Regions from separate parts of the Hydrogenophaga sp. GW823-FHT04C09 genome, predicted to be linked through region 1. Evidence: riboswitches for the same ligand, from Rfam matches in the RefSeq annotation. Region 1 holds a riboswitch; the other holds the start of a gene.

What was found. A riboswitch is a leader RNA that binds a small molecule or an ion and turns the genes downstream of it on or off. The one in region 1 is predicted to bind S-adenosylhomocysteine.
Region 2: another riboswitch for S-adenosylhomocysteine. It lies ahead of metH (methionine synthase); the one in region 1 lies ahead of ahcY (adenosylhomocysteinase).

Annotation. Positions count from the first base shown of each region.
Region 1 covers NZ_JBXAIO010000011.1:31,148-40,309, forward strand. Annotated here, with positions in the region: gene uvrA (excinuclease ABC subunit UvrA) at 1-3,874, shown strand, start outside; gene AC1Q9M_RS23660 (hypothetical protein) at 3,874-4,200, shown strand; gene AC1Q9M_RS23665 (hypothetical protein) at 4,205-4,585, opposite strand; gene AC1Q9M_RS23670 (MFS transporter) at 4,621-5,874, opposite strand; gene AC1Q9M_RS23675 (HAD-IIB family hydrolase) at 5,871-6,671, opposite strand; S-adenosyl-L-homocysteine riboswitch at 6,774-6,862, shown strand; gene ahcY (adenosylhomocysteinase) at 6,930-8,360, shown strand; gene AC1Q9M_RS23685 (TlyA family RNA methyltransferase) at 8,369-9,121, shown strand; gene metF (methylenetetrahydrofolate reductase [NAD(P)H]) at 9,137-9,162, shown strand, end outside.
Region 2 covers NZ_JBXAIO010000005.1:236,462-245,623, reverse strand. Annotated here, with positions in the region: gene AC1Q9M_RS16010 (hypothetical protein) at 1-11, opposite strand, end outside; gene metH (methionine synthase) at 24-2,771, opposite strand; S-adenosyl-L-homocysteine riboswitch at 2,802-2,898, opposite strand; gene AC1Q9M_RS16000 (sigma-54 interaction domain-containing protein) at 2,966-4,576, shown strand; gene AC1Q9M_RS15995 (sulfurtransferase) at 4,778-5,668, shown strand; gene AC1Q9M_RS15990 (OsmC family protein) at 5,705-6,277, shown strand; gene AC1Q9M_RS15985 (acyl-CoA dehydrogenase family protein) at 6,319-7,470, shown strand; gene AC1Q9M_RS15980 (FAD-dependent oxidoreductase) at 7,467-8,732, shown strand; gene AC1Q9M_RS15975 (transcriptional regulator) at 8,753-9,154, opposite strand.

The DNA.
Region 1 (9,162 bases):
GCGCAAGACCATCGGCATGGGCTTCAAGCGCATGGTCACCGACAGCACGCCGCGCCTCATCCTCGAAGGCGCGCGCGAACACAACCTCAAGGACGTGTCGGTCGAGTTCCCGCTGCAACGCCTGGTGGTGGTCACCGGCGTGTCCGGCTCGGGCAAGTCCAGCCTGATCCAGGACGTGCTGGCGCCCGCGCTGCTGCGCCACTTCGGCAAGTCCACCGAGAGCCCGGGCGCGCACGACCGCCTGCTCGGGGCCGACCACCTGAGCGAGGTCGTGTTCGTCGACCAGTCGCCCATCGGCAAGACGGCGCGCTCCAACCCGGTGAGCTACGTGGGCGCGTGGGACGCGATCCGCTCGCTGTTCGCCGAGGCGCCGTTGTCGCGCCAGCGCAGTTACACGCCGGCCAAGTTCAGCTTCAACAGCGGCGACGGGCGCTGCCCCACCTGCGGCGGCTCGGGCTTCGAGCACGTGGAGATGCAGTTCCTGAGCGACGTGTACCTGCGCTGCCCGGACTGCGACGGCAAACGCTACCGGCCCGAAATCCTGGAGGTGAAGATCCAGCGCGGAGGCCGTTCGCTCAACGTGGCCGACGTGCTGGACCTCACCGTGAGCGAGGCCGCCGCGCTGTTCGCGGGCGACCGCGAGGTGATCCGCGTGCTGCAGCCCATCGTGGACGTGGGCCTGGAGTACGTGAAGCTGGGCCAGCCCGTGCCCACGCTCTCGGGCGGCGAGGCGCAGCGCCTCAAGCTCGCGGGCTTCCTGGCCGAGGCTTCGAAGAACAGCAGCGCGAGCCGCCAGGCGGTGGCGCGCAAGGGCACGCTGTTCCTGTTCGACGAGCCCACCACCGGCCTGCACTTCGACGACATCGCCAAGCTCATGCGCAGCCTGCGCAAGCTGCTCGACGCCGGCCACTCGCTGGTGGTGATCGAGCACAACCTGGACGTGATCCGCTCGGCCGACTGGCTGATCGACCTGGGTCCCGAGGGCGGCGATGCGGGCGGCCTGATCGTGGCCGAGGGCCCGCCCGAGGCCGTGCGCGAACACGCCAGCAGCCACACCGCGAAGGCTTTGCGCGAGTACGCGCTGGCCATGGGCGAGGTGCACGAAGTGCGCGAAGGCCGGGCCAAGGGCCTGCAGCCGGCGCGCGCGCGCAACGAGGGGCCACACGCCCACGCCATCCGCATCGTCAACGCCAAGGAGCACAACCTCAAGAACCTGAGCGTGGACATTCCGCGCGGCAAGTTCAACGTCATCTCCGGCGTGAGCGGCTCGGGCAAGTCCACGCTGGCTTTCGACATCCTGTTCAACGAAGGCCAGAGGCGTTACCTGGAGAGCCTCAACGCCTATGCGCGCAGCATCGTGCAGCCCGCGGGCCGGCCCGAGGTGGACGCGGTCTATGGCATCCCGCCCACGGTGGCGATCGAGCAGCGCCTCTCGCGCGGTGGCCGCAAGTCCACCGTGGGCACCACCACCGAGGTCTGGCATTTCCTGCGCCTGCTGTACGTGAAGCTGGGCACGCAGCACTGCATGTACGACGGCGCGGTCGTGATGCCGCAAAGCCCCGACAGCATCGTCGCCGCCATCCTGGCGCGCTACAAGGGCCGGCACATCGGCCTGCTCGCGCCGCTGGTGGTCAACCGCAAGGGCGTGTACACCGAGCTGGCCGACTGGGCGCGCCCGCGTGGCCACACCCACCTGCGGGTGGACGGCGAGTTCCTGCCCACCACCGGCTTCCCGCGCATCGACCGCTTCAAGGAGCACACCATCGAACTGCCGGTGGCCGACTTCGTGGTCAGCGCCGACGACGAGACCGCGCTGCGCCAGCAGCTCACCAAGGCGCTGGAGATCGGCAAGGGCCAGGTGCACGTGCTCTCGCCGCTGGACGGCCTGGCCCAGGCGCTGGCCGAAGGCCGGTCCACGCGCGAGCTCGGCAAGCTGGAGGTGTTTTCCACCACGCGCGCCTGCCCGGAGTGCGCCACCAGCTACCCCGAACTCGACCCGCGCCTCTTCTCGTACAACAGCAAACATGGCTGGTGCCCCGACTGCGTGGGCACCGGCGTGAAGCTCTCGCGCGACCAGCTCAAGGCGCTGGACGATTCGGTGCGCGACGACAAGGAAAAAGGCCGCGAGCAGAGTTTTGCCGAACCCGAGGTGGATGGCGTGACGGACGAGGTCTGCCCGTTCTGCTCGGGCAAGCGCCTGAACCTGCAGGCCCGCTCGGTGCGTTTCGCCGGCGTGGGCATCGCCGACGTGGCCCGCCTTTCGGTGCGCGAGGTGCGCGCCTGGGTGCAAGGGTTGATGCAAGACCTGGCGCTCAGCGCGCGCGAGGCCGACATCGCGCGCGACCTGCTGCCCGAGATCGAAAGCCGGCTGGCCTTCCTCGAAGAGGTGGGCCTGAACTACCTCACGCTGGACCGCGGCGCGCCCACGCTCAGCGGCGGCGAGGCGCAGCGCATCCGCCTGGCGGCGCAGCTGGGCAGCAACCTGCAGGGCGTGTGTTACGTGCTCGACGAGCCCACCATCGGCCTGCACGCGCGCGACAACGCCATCCTGCTCAACGCGCTGCACAAGCTCGGCGACCAGGGCAACACCCTGGTGGTGGTGGAGCACGACGAGGACACCATCCGCCGCGCCGACCACATCATCGACATCGGCCCGAGCGCGGGCAAGCGCGGCGGGCGCGTGGTGGCCCAGGGGTCGGTGGACGACCTCTCGGCCAACGCCGACTCGGTGACCGGGCGCTACCTGCTGCACGCGATGAAGCACCCGCTGCAGGCGCGCCGTGGCGTGCTGCCGGCGCTGGACGACAGCGCGCCCTGGCTGCGCGTGCGCGGCGCGAAGCTGCACAACCTGAACGAGCTCGACGCCGCGGTGCCGCTGCAGCGCCTGGTGGTCATCACCGGCGTGTCGGGCTCGGGCAAGTCCACGCTCGCGCGCGACGTGCTGCTGACCAACGTGGCCGCCGCCGTGAGCCAGCGCAGCACCAAGGCCGGGCGCGACGCCATGGACAAGGGCAAGCACCCCGCCTGGAGCGGCTGCGCCAGCGTGAGTGGTTTCGAGACCGTGGACCGCGTGCTCGAAGTCGATCAGACGCCGATCGGCAAGACGCCGCGCAGCTGCCCAGCCACCTACATCGGCTTCTGGGACACGGTGCGCAAGCTGTTCGCCGACACGCTGGAGGCCAAGGCGCGCGGCTACGGCCCCGGCCGCTTCAGCTTCAACACCGGCGAAGGCCGCTGCCCGGGCTGCGAAGGGCAGGGCATGCGCACCATCGAGATGAGCTTCCTGCCCGACGTGAAGGTGCCCTGCGAGGTCTGCCACGGCGCGCGCTTCAACCCCGAGACGCTGGCCGTGACCTGGAAGGGCAAGAGCATCGGCGACGTGTTGCAGATGGAGGTGGACGAGGCGGTGGACTTCTTCGCCAGCATGCCCAACATCAGCCACCCGCTGCAGCTGCTCAAGGACGTGGGCCTGGGCTACCTCACGCTGGGCCAGCCCAGCCCGACGCTCAGCGGCGGCGAGGCGCAGCGCATCAAGCTGGTGACCGAACTCAGCAAGGTGCGCGACGACGTCACGCGCCGGGGCCAGAAGCCACCGCACACGCTCTACGTGCTCGACGAGCCCACGGTGGGCCTGCACATGGCCGACGTGGAGAAGCTGATTCGCGTGCTGCACCGCCTGGTGGACGGCGGCCACAGCGTGGTGGTGATCGAGCACGACCTGGACGTGATGGCCGAGGCCGACTGGATCATCGACCTGGGCCCCGAGGGTGGCAACGGCGGGGGCCGCATCGTGGCCGCCGCGCCACCCGACGAGGTGGTGCGCCTGGACACGCACACCGGGCGTGTGCTGGGGCCGGTGCTGGCCAGGACGTGATGCCCGAGGGCCAGGTCATCCACATCCACGCCGAGGCGCCGGCCAAGCCGGTTCTGGGCGCGCCGTGCAACGGCTGCGGGGTGTGTTGCCTGGCCGAGCCTTGTCCTTTGGGGCGGGTGATTTCGCGCAAGCGCGTGGGCGCGTGCGACGCGCTGCGCTGGGACGGCGCCTTGTCGGTCTACCGCTGTGGCGCCATCACCGACGCGCGGGGCGTGCTGGGCCCGCGCTGGCGCTGGGCGGCGCCGGTGTTCCAGCGGCTGGCGCGGCGCTGGATCGCGGCCGGCGTGGGGTGCGACGCGGCGTTGCAGGCCGAACGCGGCGGCTGAGCGCTCAGCGCGCGAGCAGCCAGACCACGCCCACCGCCAGCACGGCCAGGGCCCCCATCAGCAGGCGCGTGCGCTTGCGCAGCAGGTCCACGGCACCCACCAGGCGCGCGTTCTGCTCGGCCAGTTCGGTCAGGGTCTGCGCCATCTGGGCCTGCACCGCGGCCTGCTGGTCGATCAGCTGCCGCGCTTCGATCAGGCGGTTCTTGAGTTCCCCCAGGGTGGGCGGGGCGTCGCCCAGGTCCAGCGGCACCGGCGCGGTCGTGCCGGCGGGTGGCGCCTTCGAGCGGTCCAGCAGCTTGCGCGCGGCGTTGAGCACCGTGGGCGCGTGTTCGATCACGTCCCCCCAGGGGATCACTTTCAGGGCAACCAGCCAGGGAATGGCCATGAGGAGATCCTTTCTCTTGTCAGGTTAGGAGGCCCTCAGCCGCGTGGGGTTCCTTCAGATGGGGCCGAAACGGTCCGTCTCAACAGCCACCAGCCCAGGCCGGCGACCGACAGCAGCAGGGCCGGGAAGCCCAGCGTGGGCGCCCACTGCAGCGCGGCGGCGCCCAGCGCGGGCGCGAGCACCCCGCCCAGGGTGTAGGACAGCACCAGCACGGCGGTGCTGTTGACCAGGGTGATGCCTTCCTCGCGCGAGCCGATGTCGATCATCGCCAGCGTGTACAGACAACCGCCCGCGCCGCCCCAGAGGAAGGCCACGGGCGCGGCCAGCCAGGGCGTGCCGGCCACGAAGGGGATGACCAAGGTGGCCAGCAGGGTGATCAGGGCGCAGACCCGCATGATCGCCAGGCGCGCGCGGTGGCCGTCGCCCCAGCGCTGCGCCGGGTGGTGGGCCATGCGGTCGGCCAGCACGCCGGCCGGCAGCATCATGAGCGCGCTGCCCAGGCCGCTGGCCGAGACCAGCAGCGCCGCCACGGTGGCGCCCAGGCCCAGCGCCAGGCCGTAGAGCGGCAGGATGGACGTGAGGCCGCTTTCGAAGAAACCGCCGACGAAGCCCACGGTCATGATCAGCGGATGGGCCAGCAGCGCGTGCCACACGCCCGACAGGCCCACCTTCGCGCTGTGCGCGTCGGCCGCGTCGGGCAGGCGCGGGATCAGCAGGCTCCAGACCAGGCCGATGGCCATGAAGCCGAGCGCGATCCACAGGGCCGCGTCGCTGTCGGCGCCGACCCAGGCCAGCATGAGCGGGCCGACCACGAAGGTGATGCCCACCATGGTCTCGAAGATGCCCACGTAGCGCCCGCGCTGCCCGGGCGGCGAGAACTCGGCCACCACGGCCTCGGCCAGCACCCAGCGCAGGCCCGAGGCCATGCCGGCGGCGATCTTGAACACGAACCAGAGCCACAGCAGCGGCGTGAAGGCGAAGCCGGCGGTGGCGATCACCGGGATCAGCGCGGCCAGCCACAGCGTGGGCCGCCGGCCCAGGCGCTGCGTGATGGCCGAAGCGAACGGCGTCATGAAGAACACGCCGAGCCAGCCGCTGGCGGCGAACACACCGGCCAGCGCGGTCGATTCGCCGCCGCCCTTGAGGCGCAACAGCAGCAGCGGCGTGAGCATGAAGTAGCCCACCAGCTCGAAGAAGGTGGAGCCGAAGATCGCGACCAGGCCGAGCCGGGCCTGGGCGGGTGGGTGCTCCGGCAGGGGGCCGGTGGGCGGCAGCGGGTGTTCGCTCATGCGCCCGCGGCCCGCGCGCCCAGCACCGCGTCGGCCACCTCGGTGAAGCCCGCGCCGCGCTCGCCCGCGGCCACGTAGCGCGGGTGTTGCGTGAGCGCGCCCCAGAAGCGCGCGACGTTGGCCACGCCCACGCTGTGCGGGAAATGGCCGAACATGCGCGCGTCGTTGGTCGAGTCGCCGACGTAGACCCAGCGGTCGAGTTCGTCGTCGAGCGAGCGGCCCAGGCGCGATCGCACGATCCAGCGCGCACCGGCCAGCTTGTCGTGCTCGCCGATCCAGCCGTTGATGTGGATGGAGCTCACGGTGGCGTTGAGGCCCTCGCTTTTCATGAGTTGCACCACCGTGGCGATGTCGGCTTCGCTCAGGTGGGCGAACTCGCTGTGGTCGATCGCGATGTCGGTCTCGCGCCCCGGGCTGTCGGTGGCCAGGCGGGCCTGCGGCAGCTCGGCGAGCACGCGCCGCGCGGTGGCCTGCAGCTTCGCGAAATGGGCGGCGCGCGTGGCCGCGTCCTGCAGGTAGTCGCGCCTGAGTTCGCCCGAGTCGCCGCGCCACAGCGCCACGGCGCCGTTCTCGGCCACGATGGCGTCCACCGGCCAGGCCAGCGCGAAGGCCTCGCTCCAGCCGGCGGGCCGGCCCGTGATGGCGAACACCGGCAGGCCGGCGGTGCGCAGGCGGTGCAAGGCGTCCAGGGCATCGGGGGTGATCGCGCCCTCGGTCGTGAGGGTGTCGTCGATGTCGGTCAGCACGCCGTGGATGCGGGCGCGGTCCGTGGCGGGCCAGAGGGTGAGGGGATTCATGCGCATGGAAGGCGGGCAGTGTCGCACAGGGCCCCGGGCGCCGCAGGTGCCACCGGCGACGCGCGGCAGGGGGCAGATCGAGGCCGCTGCGGTAGAATCGCGCGATCCGAGGAGCGTTGCAGCGCCCCCACTGAACACTTCAGCAGCGGGGCGTGAGGCTCGGACCATCCATGCAACGACGCTCATCCACATCCCGTGCGATGAGTTCTTTTTGACTCAATGCCAGATGTGGTTTGTCCATCCTTTCCGGAGCGAACCATGAATGCACGTCTGAACAACCCGACCGCCGACAGCGCGATCGCCGACCTTTCCCTGGCCGAGTGGGGCCGCAAGGAAATCCGCATCGCGGAAACCGAAATGCCCGGCCTGATGGCCATCCGCGAGGAATTCGCCGCCGCCAAGCCGCTCAAGGGCGCGCGCATCACCGGCAGCATCCACATGACGATCCAGACCGCGGTGCTGGTCGAAACCCTGCAGGCCCTGGGCGCGAGCGTGCGCTGGGCTTCGTGCAACATCTTCTCCACGCAAGACCACGCCGCCGCCGCGCTGGTCGCGCAGGGCACGCCGGTGTTCGCGCACAAGGGCGAGACCCTGGCCGAGTACTGGGACTTCACCCACCGCATCTTTGAGTTCGGCGCCGCCGGCACCGAAGGCGAAGGCCCCAACATGATCCTGGACGACGGCGGCGACGCCACGCTGCTGATGATCCTGGGCCAGAAGGCCGAGAAGGACCTTTCGGTCATCAGCAAGCCGACCAGCGAAGAAGAAACCTGCCTGTTCGCCGCCATCAAGGCCAAGCTCGCGCAGGACCCGACCTGGTACACCCGCAAGGCCAGCCAGATCATCGGCGTGACCGAAGAGACCACCACCGGCGTGCACCGCCTGAAGGAAATGAGCGCCAAGGGCACGCTGCCGTTCCGCGCCATCAACGTGAACGATTCGGTGACCAAGAGCAAGTTCGACAACCTGTACGGCTGCCGCGAATCGCTGGTCGACGGCATCAAGCGCGCCACCGACGTGATGATCGCCGGCAAGGTCGCCGTGGTCGCCGGCTACGGTGACGTGGGCAAGGGTTCGGCCCAGGCGCTGCGCGCGCTGTCGGCCCAGGTGTGGGTGACCGAGATCGACCCCATCAACGCCCTGCAGGCCGCGATGGAAGGCTACAAGGTCGTGACCATGGAGTACGCCGCCGACAAGGCCGACATCTTCGTGACCACCACCGGCAACAAATCCATCATCACGCACGACCACATGGCCGCGATGAAGGACCAGGCCATCGTCTGCAACATCGGCCACTTCGACAACGAGATCGACATCGCCTCGATCGAGAAGTACGAATGGGAAGAGATCAAGCCGCAGGTCGACCACGTCAAGTTCCCCGACGGCAAGAAGATCATCATGCTGGCCAAGGGCCGCCTGGTGAACCTGGGCTGCGGCACCGGCCACCCCAGCTTCGTGATGTCGAGCTCGTTCGCGAACCAGACCATTGCCCAGATCGAGCTGTTCACGCAGCCGAAGAAGTACGAAGTGGGCCAGGTCTACGTGCTGCCCAAGCACCTGGACGAGAAGGTCGCGCGCCTGCACCTGAAGAAGGTTGGCGCCATGCTGACCGAGCTGACCGACGAGCAGGCCGCCTACATCGGCGTGAGCAAGGCCGGCCCGTACAAGCCGGACACCTACCGGTATTGATCGCGCCCATGCGGGCCGACCAGCTGCTCGTCGAGCGCGGCCTGGCCGCTACCCGTTCGCAGGCCCAGCGGCTCATCGCCGCGGGCGTGCAATGGCGTGCGCCGGGTGGCGACTGGACAGCGGTCACCAAGAACGGCGAGGAGCTGCGCGACGCGGCCGAGCTGCGCCTGCTGGACACGGCGGAGACGCGCTATGTGTCGCGCGGCGGCCTCAAGCTGGAAGGCGCGCTGCGCCACACCGGCCTGGACGTGAGCGGCCTGCGCTGCCTTGATGTGGGGCAGAGCAGCGGCGGTTTCACCGACTGCCTGTTGCAGCGGGGCGCGGCGCGGGTCATGGGTGTGGACGTGGGCCAGGGCCAGCTGCACCCGCAGCTCAAGGGCGATCCGCGCGTGATCTGCATTGAAAAATGCAACGCGCGCGATCTCTCGGCCCAGGCGCTGCAGGACGCGGGTGGCGCGGCGCCGTTCGATCTGATCGTGGGCGACCTGTCGTTCATCTCGCAGACCCTGGTGTGGCCGGCCCTGGTGCCGCTGCTGGCGCCGGGTGGGCAGATGCTGATGCTGGTCAAGCCGCAGTTCGAGCTGCAGCCCGGGCACATCGGCAAGGGCGGTCTGGTGAAGGACGCGGCGAGTTACGCCATCGTGCGCGATCGCATCGCGCAGGCCTGCGAAGAGCAGGGCCTGCGGATGCGCGACTACGTCGAGAGCGCGATCACCGGGGGTGACGGCAACCGCGAGTTTTTTGTGTATGCGAGCAAGTGATGTAAGGAGGGGGCCGTGAGTCTTCCCATCAGCCTGGAATT
Region 2 (9,162 bases), on a different contig from region 1:
TTCGACGTCATCGTTCTCCGTCCTCACAGGTTCGGCGCGAGCCAGCGCTGCAGCTCGTTGCGCGCCACGGCGCTGCGCTCGGCCAGGTCGTCCACCTGGTCGTCGCCGATCTTGCCGACGTTGAAGTAGGTGCTCTGCGGGTGGGCGAGGTAGAAGCCGCTCACGCTGGCCGCCGGGGTCATGGCCAGACTCTCGGTCAGGCCCATGCCGATGTCCTCGCACTGCAGCACGTCGAACATCGCGCGCTTGACGGAGTGGTCCGGGCAGGCGGGGTAGCCCGGCGCCGGGCGGATGCCCTGGTACTTTTCCTTGATCAGCTCTTCGTTGCTCAGCGCCTCGTCGGCCGCGTAGCCCCAGAGGTCGGTGCGCACGCGGTGGTGCATGCACTCGGCCAGCGCCTCGGCCATGCGGTCGGCCAGGGCCTTGAGCATGATGGCGGAGTAGTCGTCGAGGTCGTCGAGGAACTGCTTTTCCTTCTTCTCCACCCCCAGGCCGGCGGTCACGGCGAACATGCCCACGTAGTCGTTGGCCTCGCCCTGGGGCGCGACGAAATCGGCCAGGCAGCGGCTGGGGCGCATCACGCCGTCGATCTCGTGCTTCTCGGCCTGTTGGCGCAGGCCGTGCCAGGTCAACGCGACTTCGCGGCGGCTCTCGTCGGTGTAGAGCTCAATGTCGTCGTCGTGCACGCTGTTGGCCGGGTACAGGCCCACCACCGCGCTGGCGCTGAGCCAGCGGCCTTCAATGAGGCGCTGCAGCATGCGCTTGCCGTCGCTGAACACGCGCCGCGCTTCTTCGCCCACCACCTCGTCCTTCAGGATCTCGGGGAAGGGGCCGGCCAGGTCCCAGGTCTGGAAGAACGGGGCCCAGTCGATGTACTTGGCGATCTCGTGCAGGTCGAAGTTCTTGAACACGCGCTTGCCGATGAACTTGGGCTTCTGCGGCGTGTAGGCCTTCCAGTCGATCGGCGTCTTGTTCAGGCGCGCGCGCTCCAGCGGCCACAGCGGCACCTGCTTCTTGTTGGCATGCTGGTGGCGCACGCGCTCGTAGTCGGCGGTGACCTCGGCGATGTAGGCCGCGGCCTGGTCGGACAGCAGGCCCTGCGCCACGCTCACGCTGCGCGAGGCGTCGGGCACGTAGACCACCGGGCCGTCGTAGTGCGGCGCGATCTTCACCGCGGTGTGCACGCGGCTGGTGGTGGCGCCACCGATCAGCAGCGGGATGCCCCGGCCGCGGAAGTGTTCGTCCTTCTGCATCTCACCGGCCACGTACTGCATCTCTTCCAGGCTGGGCGTGATCAGGCCCGAGAGGCCCACGATGTCGGCGCCCTCGGCCTTGGCCATGGCCAGGATCTCGTGGCAGGGCACCATCACGCCCATGTTCACGACCTCGTAGTTGTTGCACTGGAGCACGACGGTGACGATGTTCTTGCCGATGTCGTGCACGTCGCCCTTGACGGTGGCGATCACGATCTTGCCCTTGGGCTTCACGTCGCCGCCGGCCGCCTGCAGGGCCAGTTTCTCGGCCTCGATGTAGGGCAGCAGGTGCGCCACGGCCTGCTTCATCACGCGCGCGCTCTTGACCACCTGCGGCAGGAACATCTTGCCCTGGCCGAACAGGTCGCCGACCACGTTCATGCCGTCCATCAGCGGGCCTTCGATCACGTTGAGCGGGCGGCCACCGCCGGCCTCGATCTCGCGCCACATCTCTTCGGTGTCTTCGGTGATGAAGTCGTTGATGCCGCGCACCAGCGCGTGGCTCAGCCGCTCGCGGATCGGCAGCGCGCGCCATTCGTTCTTCTTGCTGTCGTCCTTGGCCGAGCCTTTGGCACTCTCGGCCACCTCCACCAGGCGCTCGCCCGCATCGGGCCGGCGGTTGAGCACCACGTCTTCCACGCGCTCGCGCAGCTCGGGCTCGAGCTCGTCGTACACGCCCACCATGCCAGCGTTGACGATGCCCATGTCCATGCCGGCCTGGATCGCGTGGTACAGGAACACGGTGTGGATGGCCTCGCGCACCGGGTCGTTGCCGCGGAAGCTGAACGACACGTTGGACACGCCGCCGCTGACCTTGGCGCCCGGCAGGTGCTGCTTGATCCAGCGCGTGGCGTTGATGAAGTCCACCGCGTAGTTGTTGTGTTCCTCGATGCCGGTGGCGATGGCGAAGATGTTAGGGTCGAAGATGATGTCTTCGGGCGGGAAGCCCACCTCATCGACCAGCACGCGGTAGGCGCGTTCGCAGATCTCGACCTTGCGTTCGTAGGTGTCGGCCTGGCCCTTTTCGTCGAAGGCCATGACCACGGCGGCCGCGCCGTAGCGCTTGACCAGGCGCGCCTGGCGCTTGAACTCGTCCAGGCCTTCCTTCATGGAGATGGAGTTGACGACGCCCTTGCCCTGCACGCAGCGCAGGCCGGCCTCGATCACCTCCCATTTGGAGGAGTCCACCATCACCGGCACGCGCGCGATGTCGGGCTCGCCGGCGATCAGGTTGAGAAAACGCACCATCGCGGCCTTGCTGTCGAGCATGGCCTCGTCCATGTTGACGTCGATGATCTGGGCGCCGTTCTCCACCTGCTGACGCGCCACGGCCAGCGCGTCTTCGAAGCGCCCCTCGAGGATCATGCGGGCGAAGGCCTTGGAACCGGTGACGTTGGTGCGCTCGCCGACGTTGACGAACAGGCTGCCCGGCTCGATGCGCAGCGGCTCCAGGCCGGAGAGCAGCATGGGCGGCACGGGGGTGGACGACGACGACGGGGAAGCGGATTCGGAGGACATGAGGCTCACCAAGGCAGTTTGCGAAAAACAGACCGGTGAGCGCCGTTTGGGCCTGTTCGCGCCCACTCAAGCCTGACGCACGGTGGGGGCCGAAAAGCCCGCCGGCGCTGCAACGCTCCTTGAGAAGCGGCGATTTTAGCTCGCCAGGGAGGGCTTCGCCCGCCATTGGTGCGATGTTTGCTTGCCCCGCGCCCATGCCCTCCAGCCCCAGCGACCCCGACAGCCCCGCAACCGACTGGCACGCCCAGGAGCTGCTGCTCATGCGCGAGGTGATGAAGCTGGTGGGCCGCAGCCTGGCGCCGGCCTTCGTGCTGCGCGAGATGCTGCACCTGATGAGCGAATTGCTGGGCCTGAACCGGGGCCGCATGGTGCTGGCCGGCGAGGCCGCGCCGGGCGAAGAGCGCACGGCCTCGGTGCGCCACGCCTACGGCCTCACGGCCGAGGAGGTGCAGCGCGGCGTTTTCCGCTGGGGCGAGGGCATCACCGGGCGGGTGCTGGCCACGGGGCTGCCGGCCATCGTGCAGGACGTGGACGCCGAGCCGCTGTTCCTGTTCCGCACGGTGCCGCGCGATCGCCTGCCGCCGCAGACCGTGGCCTTCATCGCGCTGCCGATCGAGGTCAACGGCGCCACCATCGGCGTGCTGGCCTGCCACCGCATCCGCAGCCGCCAGCGCCACCTGAACGACGACCTGGCCGTGTTGCGCATCCTGGCCACGCTGGCCGGGCAGCTGCTGCGGCTGGAACAGCTGGTGGCCGAGCAGACGCGCCAGCTGCTGGCGCGCAACGCGGCCCTGGCCCGCGCGCTGGACAGCGCCAGCGCCCGCTACGGCCTGATCGGCCGCTCGCCCGCGCTGCTGCAGGCGCTGGGCGAGCTCGAGCGCGTGTCGCAGTCGCAGGCCACGGTGCTGCTGCTGGGCGAGTCGGGCACCGGCAAGGAGCTGTTCGCGCGCGCGGTGCACCTGGCCAGCGGCCGGCACGACCAGCCCTTCATCAAGGTCAACTGCTCGGCGATTCCCGAAACGCTGTTCGAGTCCGAGCTGTTCGGTTACGAGCGCGGCGCCTTCACCGGCGCGAACACCGCGCGCGCGGGCTGGTTCGAGCAGGCCCACGGCGGCACCATCTTCCTCGACGAGATCGGCGAGCTGCCGCTGGCCATGCAGTCCAAGCTGCTGCGCACGCTGCAGGAGGGCACGCTGGTTCGCCTGGGCGGCACGCGCGAACTCAAGGTGAACGTGCGCCTGGTGGCGGCCACCAACCGCGAGCTCGCGCGCGAGGTGCAGGCCGGGCGCTTCCGGCAGGACCTGTACTACCGCCTCAACGTGATCCCGATCCGCCTGCCCAGCCTGCGCGAACGCGGCGAGGACGTGCGCGCGCTGGCCCTGCACTTCGTGAACCGCGCCAACCAGGCGCACCAGCGCAACGTGAACCTCGCGCCCGACGCGCTAGCGCGGCTGGAGGCGCACGACTGGCCGGGCAACATCCGCGAGCTGGGCAACCTGATCGAGCGCCTGGTGCTGCTGGCCGACCACACCCTGGTGACGGCCGCCACGCTGGAGCGCTTCATGCCCCAGGCCCAGGGCGCGGCGGCCCCCACCGGGGAGACCGAACCGCTGGTGCGCGACTACCAGAGCGCGCAATCGCACAGCGCCCAGGCCCTGCGCGAGGCGCTGGCCCGGCACCAGGGCAACCAGTCGCGCGCGGCGCAAAGCCTGGGCCTCACCCTGCGCCAGTTCGCCTACAGGATGAAGAAGCTCCCCCCTGCGCCGCCTTCGGCGCCTTCCCCCCGAAGGGGGGACGACACCTGAGGCGCAATGTGTCGACATTGTGTCGACACATTGAAGGCCAAAGGCACTTGGCGCCGGTGCTATCGCTGTGCTTTTGATAGCACAAAATTCAACTAAAACAATGACTTGAAAGCCATTCCAGGCAACTTCACGAGGCTGGCACGCGGGTTGCGAAAAGGCACCGCAGGCAATCCCGCCGGCCGCTTTTTTCGTGAGGTTTCCATGAGCATCGACGCCATCCTGATCGCCCCCGCCCAGTTGCAGGCCCTGCAGTCGTCCGAACCCGTGGTGGTCATCGACACCCGCGACGCCGAGACCTTCGCCGCCGGCCACATCCCCGGTGCGGTGAACCTGCGCGAGGTCTTCACCTACCTCGCCACCTCCACGCCCGAAGGCCTGCAAGCCCTCAAGGCCACCTTCGCCGCCGCGCTGGGCGCCGCCGGCCTCTCGGGCGAAGAGACCGCCGTGTTCTACGAGGACGCGATGAACAGCGGCTACGGCCAGTCCTGCCGCGGCTACTACCTGCTGACCTGGCTGGGCTACCCCAGGATCAAGGTGCTCAACGGCGGCTTCAGCGCCTGGAAGGCCTCGGGCCTGCCGGTCTCCACCGAGGCCGCCACGCCCACACCCGCCACCTTCCCCGAGCTGGCGGGCAGCGACGTGATGCTCACCCAGGCCGACGTGCAGGCCGCGCTGGGCACCGACACCGTGCTGCTCGACGTGCGCGACGTGGACGAGTGGATCGGCGACAGCTCCTCGCCCTACGGCAAGGACTTCGCGCCGCGCAAGGGCCGCCTGCCCGGCGCCAAGTGGGTCGAGTGGTACCGCTTCATGAAGCCGTCCGCCCAGGGCCCGGTGTTCAAGACGCCCGACGAGGTGAAGGCCGAGTGCGCCACCGCCGGCATCGCGCCCGACGACACCGTCTACCTCTACTGCTTCAAGGGCGCGCGCGCGTCCAACACCTTCCTCGCCCTCAAACAGGCCGGCTTCAGCGACGTGCGCATGTACTTCGGCTCGTGGAACGAGTGGTCGCGCGACGAGAGCCTGCCGATCGAGACCGGCCTGCCGTTGGCGAAGTCGAGCAAGAAGCCCAGCCTGGCGCTCGCCGCCTGATCTCAACCCTTCCCGTTTTTCAACCCTGGAGACCCCATGTCCGCCACCGACACCCTTGAACCCACCGCCCCCGCCAGCACCACCGTGAAGGCGTGGCTGCGCCCGATCGACGGCGCCGGCCTCGCCGCCTTCGCCGCCAAGGGCAAGGCCAACCCGGCCAGCCGCGGCACCAACAAGGTCCACACCGTGATGGAGGGCCAGTACCGCTCGCTCTCCACCGTGGGCCAGCACGCGCCGGTGGTGGTGGACGAGCCGCTGCACCTGTTCGGTCAGGACACCGCCCCCGCCCCGGGCGAGATCGTGCTCTCGGGTCTGGGCGGCTGCCTGGCCGTGGGCATCACGGCGGTCGCGACCTGGAAGGGCGTGAAGCTCAGCAAGCTCGAGGTCTTCCTCGAGGGCGACATCGGCAACCCCGCCGCCTGGGGCGCCGGTGGCGCGCTCGAGAAGACGCCGCCCGAGATGGGCTTCCAGGCCATCCGCGTGAAGGTGCTGGTGGAAGGCGACGCCCCGCGCGAGGTGCTCGACGAGATCGTGCGGCACGCCAACTTCTACTCGCCCGTGGCCAACACCCTGCGCAACCCGATCCCGATGACGGTCGACCTGGCCTGAGCGCCGCCGCCTGCCTGCCCCTTCAACCTCCTGGACCGCGCATGAACCCGAACGACCTGCCCCGCGAACTGACCCACGAAACAACGGCCGATGCGCTGCTGGCCGCGGTGCGCACCGTGGCGCAAGGCCCGCTGGCCGCGGTGGTGGAAGCCATCGACCGCGAAGGCCACTACCCGCGCGAGGTGCTGCAGCAGCTGGGCGCGCTCGGTGCGCTGGGGGCCCACCTGGACGCACCGGCCGGGCGCGCCGACTACGGCCTGGCGATCCGCGCCATGGCCGAGGTCTCGCGCGTCTGCGGCGCCACCGGTTTCATGGTGTGGTGCCAGCTGGTCTGCGGCCTGTACATGCAGGCCAGCGGCAACCCGGCGCTGGGCGGCGCGGCGCTGCGGGCGCTGGCCAGCGGCGAGGCCCTGGGCGGCACCGCCATGTCCAACCCCATGAAAAGTTATGCGCAGATCGAGAGCCTGCTGCTCAAGGCCACGCCGGTCGAGGGGGGCCACCTGGTCAGCGGCACCCTGCCCTGGGTCAGCAACCTCGGCGCGGGCCACGCCTGCGGCGCGCTCGCGGCGGTGGTGGACGCGCAGGGCGAGCCACTGGGCCGCGAGCTGATGTTCCTGCTGCGCTGCGACGCGCCTGGTGTGGAGCTGCGCGAATGCCCGAGCTTCTCGGCCATGGAAGGCACCGGCACCTACGCGCTGCGCCTGAAGGACGTGTTCATCGGCGCGAACGAGCGCATGGCCGAACCGGCCAAACCCTTCATCGCGCGCATCCGCGCGGCCTTCGTGCTGCTCCAGTGCGGCATGGCGGTGGGCGTGGCGCAGGGCGCGATCGACAGCATGTGGGCGGTGGAGGCGCAGCTGGGCCATGTGAACCAGTTTCTCGAAGACCGGCCCGACGCCTTGCAGGCCGAGCTGGACGCGCTGACCGCGCGCGTGATGGCACTCGCCGACACGCCGTTCAACGACAGCGTGGACTTCTTCATCGACGTGCTCGACGCGCGCGCCCACGGCGCCGAGCTGAGCCTGCGCGCCGCGCAGTCGGCCCTGCTGCACCAGGGCGCGCGCGGTTACCTCATGAGCTCGGACGTGCAGCGCCGCGTGCGCGAATCGCACTTCGTGGCCATCGTCACGCCCGCCATCAAGCACCTGCGCAAGGAAATCGCGCGCCTGTCCGCCGAGGTGATGCCGTCATGAACACCGCCCCCTCCTTGTCCCCGGTCGCGGCGGCCGTGCAGGCACTCGCGCCCTACCAGACCTACCTCTGCGACGCCTGCGGCTACCTCTACAACGAAGCCGACGGCGACCCCGACGGCGGCCTGCCGCCCGGCACGCGCTACGCCGACATCCCCGACGACTGGGCCTGCCCGCTGTGCGGCGTGACCAAGGCCGACTTCCGGCCTTACACGCCGCCCTCTCTGGAGGCCTTGCGCGCCGCCCTGCCCCGCAGCGCGCCGGTGGCCGCGCGCGGTGGCGCGGCCGGCGTGGTGATCGTGGGCGCGGGCCGCGCCGGCTGGCAGATGGCCGAGGCGCTGCGCGCGCTCGACGCGAAGCGACCGATCACCCTGGTGAGCCAGTGCGCGGGCGACCTGTACGACAAGCCGCTGCTGTCCGTCTCGCTGGCGCGCGGGCTCGCGCCCGACACCCTCGCCAAGGAAAGCGGCCCCGCGGCGGCCGCGCGCCTGAACCTGCGCCTGCTCGCCCACACCCAGGCCGTGCGCATCTGCCCCGACACGCGCACGCTGCGCACCACGCGCGGCGTGCTCCGCTACGACCACCTCGTGCTGGCGCATGGCGCCCAGGCCGCGCTGCCGCCGGCCCTGCCCGCCGCGCTGTGCTGGCGCATCAACCACCTCGACGCCTACCAGCGGCTGCGCGCCGCGCTGGGGAATTCAACGAAGGACGTGGCCATCGTCGGCGCTGGCCTGATCGGCAGCGAACTCGCCAACGACCTCGCGCTCGGCGGCCACCGCATCACCCTGCTGGACGTGCAGGCCGCACCGCTGGCGCGCTGGCCCGCCGAGCAGGCGGGCGCGCCGCTGCTCGATGCCTGGAAAGACCTGGCCATCCGTTTCGTGGGGGGCGTGCAGGTGGCGCGGCTGGAGCCGGTGGCCGGCCGCTACCGGCTCACCACCGCCTGCGGCCAGCGCTTCGCGGCCGACCAGGTGATCGCCGCCGCCGGCCTGCAGACGCCGACCCGGCTGGCGCGCAGCGCCGGGCTCGCGTGGGACCACGGCATCGCGGTGGACGCCGCCACGCTGCGCACCAGCGACGACCGCATCCACGCCCTGGGCGACTGCATCGCGGTGAACGGGCAGCCGAGCCGCTTCATCGAACCGATCGCGCGCCAGGCCCGGGCCATCGCGGCCGAGCTCTGCGGCGCGGCCCGCGCGCCATACGCACCGCGCGCGGCGGTGGTGCGGGTCAAGACCAGCTCGCACCCGCTCACGCTGCACTGAGCTGAGCGGCGCGCGGGCGCTCAGCCCTGGGTCTTCTCGTGCGCCAGCGCGAAGGCGAGGATCACCTCGCGCACCACCTTGCGCTGCCCCACCGGCAGGTTGAGGTAGGCGTCGAACATCTCGCGCTCCTCGAAGCTCAGGGCCTCGTCCCAGCGCTTGCGCTTCTCCTGCACGCGGCGGCGCACATCCGGGCCGTAGCGCAACACCTCGGGCTCCACCTTCAGGATCTCGGCCAGCAGCTGCAGCTTGTCCTGCGCGGGAATGGCCTGGCCCTTGAGCCAGCACGACACCGCCTGAAAGGACACCGAGGTCCCCCAATAGCGGGCATTGAACAGGTTGTGCAGCACGCCGGGCCGGGGCTGCAGACCCACCGCCAGCATGGCTTCGCGCAGCCGTTGAGCGAATTCGAGCTTCTGATTCATGCACCGAA